DNA from 3 places in the Nocardia sp. NPDC050175 genome. Region 1 is predicted to be linked to each of the others. Evidence: riboswitches for the same ligand, from Rfam matches in the RefSeq annotation. Region 1 holds a riboswitch; each other region holds the start of a gene.
What was found. Region 1 has a riboswitch for S-adenosylmethionine ahead of ACIBK2_RS09865 (bifunctional o-acetylhomoserine/o-acetylserine sulfhydrylase). Riboswitches for the same ligand answer to the same signal wherever they lie in the genome.
Positions count from the first base shown of each region.

Region 2: linked by a shared signal. The riboswitch ahead of ACIBK2_RS30420 (amino acid ABC transporter permease) and the one ahead of ACIBK2_RS09865 (bifunctional o-acetylhomoserine/o-acetylserine sulfhydrylase) in region 1 are both predicted to bind S-adenosylmethionine.
Region 3: linked by a shared signal. The riboswitch ahead of ACIBK2_RS06780 (aminotransferase class V-fold PLP-dependent enzyme) and the one ahead of ACIBK2_RS09865 (bifunctional o-acetylhomoserine/o-acetylserine sulfhydrylase) in region 1 are both predicted to bind S-adenosylmethionine.

Region 1 is NZ_JBITJI010000002.1:978,476-980,730, forward strand. It holds gene ACIBK2_RS09865 (bifunctional o-acetylhomoserine/o-acetylserine sulfhydrylase) at 1-1,254, opposite strand, end outside; SAM riboswitch class IV at 1,348-1,458, opposite strand; gene ACIBK2_RS09870 (TetR/AcrR family transcriptional regulator) at 1,510-2,229, opposite strand.
Region 2 is NZ_JBITJI010000010.1:59,492-61,746, forward strand. It holds gene ACIBK2_RS30415 (hypothetical protein) at 1-165, opposite strand, end outside; SAM riboswitch class I at 587-681, shown strand; gene ACIBK2_RS30420 (amino acid ABC transporter permease) at 945-1,991, shown strand; gene ACIBK2_RS30425 (amino acid ABC transporter ATP-binding protein) at 1,988-2,255, shown strand, end outside.
Region 3 is NZ_JBITJI010000002.1:267,999-270,253, reverse strand. It holds gene ACIBK2_RS06785 (flavin reductase family protein) at 1-7, shown strand, start outside; gene ACIBK2_RS06780 (aminotransferase class V-fold PLP-dependent enzyme) at 45-1,364, opposite strand; SAM riboswitch class IV at 1,412-1,525, opposite strand; gene ACIBK2_RS06775 (LysE family translocator) at 1,672-2,255, shown strand, end outside.

The DNA.
Region 1 (2,255 bases):
GCCCGGAGTGACGCCTGCGAGCAGTTGCTCGTCGGGCGTCAGCTGCGAATGTGTGGTCGACGCGGGGTGAATCACGAGAGAGCGCACATCTCCGATGTTAGCCACATGGCTGTGCAGGGCTAATCCGTCCACGAACTTCTTGCCCGCATCGACACCACCGCGCAGCTCGAAGGAGACGATCGCGCCGGGCCCCTTCGGCGCCAGCTGCTGCGCGCGCTCGTACCACGGCGAGTCCGGCAGGCCCGCGTAGATGACCTTCGTGACGTCCGGCTGCTCGGTCAGGAATTCGGCCACCGCCTTGGCGTTGGCGACATGCCGCTCGACCCGCAGGCTCAGCGTCTCGATGCCCTGGCTGATCAGGAACGCGTTGAACGGCGAGATGGCCGAGCCCAAGTCGCGCAGCAGCTGCACGCGCGCCTTGAGCGCGAAGGCGGGCGCGCCGAGATCGGCGAACACCGCGCCGTGGTAGCTGGGGTCCGGGGTGGTGAAGCCGGGGAAGCGCGGCTGTCCCTGCGCGTCGGTCACCGTCCAGTCGAAGTTGCCGCCGTCGACGATCACGCCGGCCACCGCCGAGCCGTGCCCGCCGAGGTATTTGGTCGCCGAGTGCACGACGATGTCGGCACCGTGCGCCAGCGGCTGGATCAGATACGGGGTGGCCACCGTGTTGTCCACGATCAGCGGCAGCCCGGCCTCGTGCGCGATGGCGGAGATACCGGGAAGGTCGAAGATGGCGCTACTCGGGTTGGCGATGGTCTCGCCGTAGAACGCCTTGGTGTTCGGCCGGATCGCGGCGCGCCACTGGTCCAGGTCGTCGGGATCGTCGACGAAGGACACCTCGATGCCGAGCTTGGGCAGCGAGTAGTGGAAGAGGTTGTAGGTGCCGCCGTAGAGGTGCGGGCTGGACACGATGTGGTCGCCCGAGGACGCCAGGTTCAGGATCGCGAACGTCTCCGCGGCCTGGCCGGAGGCCAGCAGCAGTGCGGCGACACCGCCTTCGAGCGCGGCGACGCGCTGCTCGACGACGTCCTGGGTGGGGTTCATGATCCGGGTGTAGATGTTGCCCGGCTCGGCGAGCCCGAACAGCGCGGCGGCGTGATCGGTGTCGCGGAAGACGTACGAGGTGGTCTGGTAGATGGGCAGGGCCCGGGCACCGGTGGTGCTGTCCGGTGCCTGTCCCGCGTGCACCTGCTTGGTCTCGAAGGACCACTGCGCGGTGGGATCGACCTCAGCCGCGGGCACGGTGGAATCACTCATGAGCTTTGCTCCAAAGGAAAAGGTTGTTCGCCAGAACTACGGGGGTTATCGGGATTTGGGCGAAGGACAACAACACATTTCGGGAACCTCCTGAAAGCGCGCTTGCTCTCGACCTTCGAGAGCCCGGTCATCACCCGGAGCACCCCACCGCTGCTGGAGGGTTGCCGTCCAGCAAGCCGGGGCTTCGCGCTGGCACTCATGACCTGAGGGCATCATAACCGGACGCCGCGCGACGGTTGAAACCTATCCGCGAACTCAGCCGGAAGTGCTGGTCCGCGCGCCGCCGCAGACTCGAACGAACTCATCGAAGGCCGCGCAGAACGACTTCCGGCCTGCCGTCGCGGCGTCGTGCAGATCGTCGTAGTCGAACATGCTCTCACCGCACTCCATGGCGAGGTGGTTGATGAGCTGCCAGGAGCCGAGGATCAGCCGCACCGGGAGCGCGCACGGCGTGGTGGCGAGTCGCTCGGCGACCACCGCGGCGATCGCGATGTTCTTGTTGTCGGCGTGCTCGATGCTGCGCGCGCTGACCGCGGGACTGCTGCGCACGATCCGCTGCATCTGCTGGAATTGCCGGAACGAGATCGGCCCGCCGCCTGGTTCGCTGACGGCTCGGTCGATCACCCGCAGGAATGCCGTGCGCAGCGATTCCAGTTCGTTGTCGGTGACCGGAAGTTGGCGCAGCGCCTCCGCCACCGCCTGGCCGAAGTCCTGCACCGGCCCGAGGACGATGTCCTCTTTGCTGTCGAAGTACCGGTTGATCGTGCGCGGCGAGATGTCCGCGGCGTTGGCGATCTGCTCGACCGTCGTCGCGTCGAAACCCTGTGTGTCGCACAGGGTCAGCCCGACCTCGATGATCCGCAATCGGGTCTGCTGCTTCTTGCGCTCGCGCAGGCCGGGATGTGCGGTCGGCGCGGCGCTCGCAGGGGTGTGCGCTGCGGCACTCGCGCTCGTCGGCGTCGGTGACTCGAGCATGTTCCCACCTTATCGCAACCCAGTGT
Region 2 (2,255 bases), on a different contig from region 1:
GACGCCGAACAGGTCGCCGGGGGCGACGGTTCCGGTCTGGGTGGGACCGGGCTGGACCGGGGCCGTTGCGGACGGTGTCGGCGCCGCGCCCGCGCTGGGGGCGGCGAGCGCCAGCGCGCAGGTGGCGGCAGCGGACAGCATGGTCAGACGGCGCGGTACGGCCATGGAGACCTCTTCTCATCGTCGACGCGAATCGAAGGCTGACGGTACTCCGGCAAACGCTGTGAACTGGCTGTATTGCCTGCGGCAAGCTCTCGGCGTGTCATCGGGCGTCGGCCGTGGCCCCCGGTTGACGGGTTTCACAGGACGAGTTCGTGGGGTCCGCACATCGAGGCTTGCGCTAAGCCGTATGCTGCTTCCCGGCGGAGCCGCCCGAGTACGTGAGCGCCCGCCCCATGAAGTCGACACCTGACAGGCCGCCTTCGATCAGGCTGAGCCAGCGCATGTCCGGCTATCCGAAATACCCGGCGAATCGAGCCGAGACAAGATCTACGCTCACGATGATCGCTTCCCTTGTCTAAGGGTTCCCCTGCTGGGCATGATAATTCGGCTCGACCCTGACATCATCCGGTGTCCGGATCGGCGACAACCATCCAGAGCGACCGAGAGACCTGGCTCGTCGACGTCGCAGCAACCCCCCGGCTCACCGGGTGCGGGTGCTTCCGCCGGGACCGATGGAGGAACCGAAGTGATCATCTCCGCTGTCCGAGGCGCCCGTTGGGGCCGCCGACATATCGACCAATGCAAGGTGACGACCGCGAGCTGTCGGGGCTGACCCGCAGCCAGTCTGTTGCACCCGTCGCTGGCCGGGTGATGTGACCGCGGCCCGAGGTGGCGCGGTCTCGTTCGTTCTTCCGAAGGACCCCGACCATGAGTGAGCGCAGCGAGCGAACACCAGGCACAGCTGCAGTCATGACGGAGCCGAGCGCCGACGAGGCGCAGTCATGACCGCGTCCACCGCACCCGATGCCGCCGCTGTCCCCAGCACTACCGACGGCGATCCGGTCGCTACCGAGACTCGCGCAACCACCGCGTTCGACCTGGTGCCGGACGGATCCGCCACCGGCTCAGGCGATTCCGCGCCGACTGTCGCCAAAACCTGGCACCCGTGGCGCTGGGTGATCAGCGCCGTCGCGCTCATCCTGCTCGCCCAGTTCATCCACGGCCTGGTCACCAATCCCGGTTGGGATTGGCCGACTTTCGCGAAGTACATCACCGCGAAGTCGGTGCTGGCCTCGCTGAAGGTGACCCTGGAACTCACCGCGTGGGGTACCGCGCTCGGCTTCCTGCTCGGCACCGCGCTGGCCATCGCGCGGCTCTCGAACAATCCGGTGCTCCGGGTCATCTCGTGGAGCTATATCTGGGCGTTCCGGTCGATTCCGCTCATCGTGCAGCTGCTGTTCTGGTTCAACATCGCCTACCTGTACAACACGCTGTCGATCGGAATCCCGTTCGGTCCTTCGTTTTTCACCTTCGAGGTGAACGGCGTGATCAGCGGATTCAGCGCGGCGGTGATCGGTCTCGCGCTGCATCAGGCGGCGTACTCGGCCGAGATCATCCGCGCGGGCATCATCTCCGTCGACGCCGGTCAGCTGGAAGCCGCTGCCGCGCTGGGTATTCCGAAGGTGCGCCAGTTCCGCTCCATCGTGGTCCCGCAGGCCATGCGCTCGATCCTGCCCAATGCGACCAACGAGGTGATCAGCCTGTTCAAGGGCACCTCGATCGTGTCGGTGATGGCGATCGCGGAGCTGTTCTACCAGGTCCAGGTGATCTACGGCCGCAACGGCCGGGTGGTGCCGCTGCTGCTGGTCGCGACCGCCTGGTACATCGTGCTCACCACCATTCTCTCGGTGGCGCAGTACTACATCGAGCGCCACTACGCCAAGGGCACCCAGCGCACGCCACCACCGTCACCGGCCCAGCGGGCCTGGCAGAAGCTGCGCGAGGTCGCCGAATCCGGTTCCACCGCACCGCGAGGAGCGACCCGATGACCACCGCACTCGCCGTCGAAGTCCGCGGCGTCCGTAAAGCCTATGGCGCGCACGAGGTGCTGCGCGGCGTCGACCTGACCGTGCGCTCCGGCGAGGTGGTCACGGTGATCGGCCCGTCCGGTTCCGGCAAGTCCACGCTGCTGCGGGTGGTCAACCACCTGGAGTCGCTGGACGCGGGCACCGTGCACATCGACGGTGAGCTCATCGGATATCGGCTGCGCCGCAACACCTTGCACGCGCTGCCCGACCGTGAGGTGCGTAAGC
Region 3 (2,255 bases), 710 kb from region 1:
CGACTGAACGCGGTCGCCCAGGCCGGGCGACCGCTGTTGCCGGTCTAGTCGACGAGGCAGGGGGCTGCGCCGGTGGGCGATTGGGACGTGAACGGGCGGGTTTCGGGGGTGGGGTTCCAGAGGCCCTGCGTGGTGGCGTAGTTCCAGGCCGGTCCGGCCTCGACCAGTGTGGCGATGGCCTGGATCAGGCGCTCTACGTCGGCGAGGGTGGTACCGAGGCCGATGCTGGCGCGGAGGGCGCCGTCGAGATCGAGGCGGGCGAGCAGGGGGTGGGCGCAGAAGCGGCCGTCGCGGACGCCGATGCCGTGTTCGGCGGACAGGTAGGCGGCGACATGGCCGGGGACGAAACCGTCCAAGGTAAAGGCGATGATGCCGACGGTGTCGGGGGCGTCGGTCCAGATGCGCAGCAGGTTGACGCCGGGGATGGCGGCGAGACCGTCGCGCAGTCGGTCGGCGAGCTGGTGTTCGTGCGCGGCGAGCGTGTCGGCGTCGATCTCGGAGAGTGCGTCGCAGGCGGCGGCGAGTGCGGCCGCGCCGAGCACGTTGGGTGAACCGCCCTCGTGCCGCTGCGGGGCGGGCGCCCATTCCGCGCCGGTAGTGGTGACCTCGCGGACCGCGCCGCCGCCGGCCAGGTACGGCTCGGCGTTGTCGAGCCAGTCGCGGCGGCCGACCAGCACGCCCGCACCGAACGGCGCGTACAGCTTGTGGCCGGAGAACGCGAGGTAGTCGATGCCGGTGTCGCGCAGGCTGATTCGCCGGTGCGGCGCGAGCTGGGCGGCGTCGACGAGGATGCGGGCGCCGCACTGGTGGGCGATGGTGGCCAGGCGCTCCAGCGGCAGCACCTCGCCGGTGACGTTGGAGGCGCCGGTGACCGCGAGCAGCGCGGCGGGCTTGCTACACAGCTCGGCGACCAGGCGCCCGATGGTCTCCTCGACGGTGGCCGCGGCCTGCACGACACGGCGGCCGTGCGTGGTCCACGGCAGGAAGTTGGCGTGATGCTCGATGTCGAGCACCACGGTGTCGCCGGGCACGCAGGCCGCGAGCAGGTTCAGCGAGTCGGTGGTGTTGCGGGTGAACACCACCACCTGATCGTCGGTCGCGTCGAGGAAGCGGGTCACCGAACCGCGGGCGGCCTCGTAGCACTCGGTGGAGATCCGCGAGGCGTAGCCCGCGCCGCGGTGCACGCTCGCATAGAACGGCAGCAGCTGCTGGATTCGGTCGGTGACCTGGGCCAATGCGGGTGCGCTCGCCGCGTAGTCGAAGTTGGCGTAGGTGGTCGCCCCGCCTTGGACGAGCGGCACCTGGAGGTCGTCACCGGAAACCCGGGCGAGGGGGGCACAGTTCTGGGTCGCCACAGCAGTCATCACGAAAATCCCGTCGGCTCTGGGACCCGCAATCAGGTGATTCGTCGAGTCCGCGCTTGCCGCACCCGGTCGGGTGTCAGCCCGGTCGTCACCCGGAGCACCCCGCCGCGGAGGAGGGTTGCCGACCAGCAAGCCGGGGCTGAACGCTGGTACTCATGACCTGATCCGAGATTGGCAGACATCCCCCGGCGCTGTCAACTGGTCCGCGCCGCCGCGTGTTCGCCCGGAAAACTCGCGCGCTGGTCACCGCCGGCGGGTGCGGTGGAAATCCATTGCTTCTCCGGCGACTTTGCGGTCACATCATGAGGTGTCACTTTCGCTGCTGTTCAGCTTCATCGGTCTGTGCGTGCTACTGGCGCTGACGCCGGGCCCGGATTCGTTTCTCGTGCTGCGGTTCTCGCTGGTAGACGCCCGACCGGGCATCGCGGCCGCGATCGGTTCGGCGCTGGGCGGGATCCTGTGGGCGGTGGTGGTCGCGGCCGGTGTCGCCACGCTGCTGGAGCAGTCGGCGACCGCGTATCGCGCGCTGAAGCTGATCGGCGGAATCTACTTGGTGTACTTGGGTATTCGCGCGCTGCTCGACCAGCGGCGGCAGCGCAGGGCGGGCCAGGAGGCCACCGACGCCGAGGGTCTCGCGCACGCGGGCGGCGGCACCCGCGCATCGGTTCGCTCGGCGTTCACCGCGGGCGTCGTCTCGTGCATGTTCAACCCGAAAGTCGGCCTGTTCTACCTCGCCGTGCTGCCCCAGTTCCTGACCGAGGTCACCTTCGCCAACACCCTCGCCCTCGGTGCCGTCGAATCGACCATTGCCGCGGTAGCGATGGTGCTCCTGGCCCTGGCCGCCTCGCGTGCGGTCGTACTGCTGCGCCGCCCGAAGCTCCGGGATCGGCT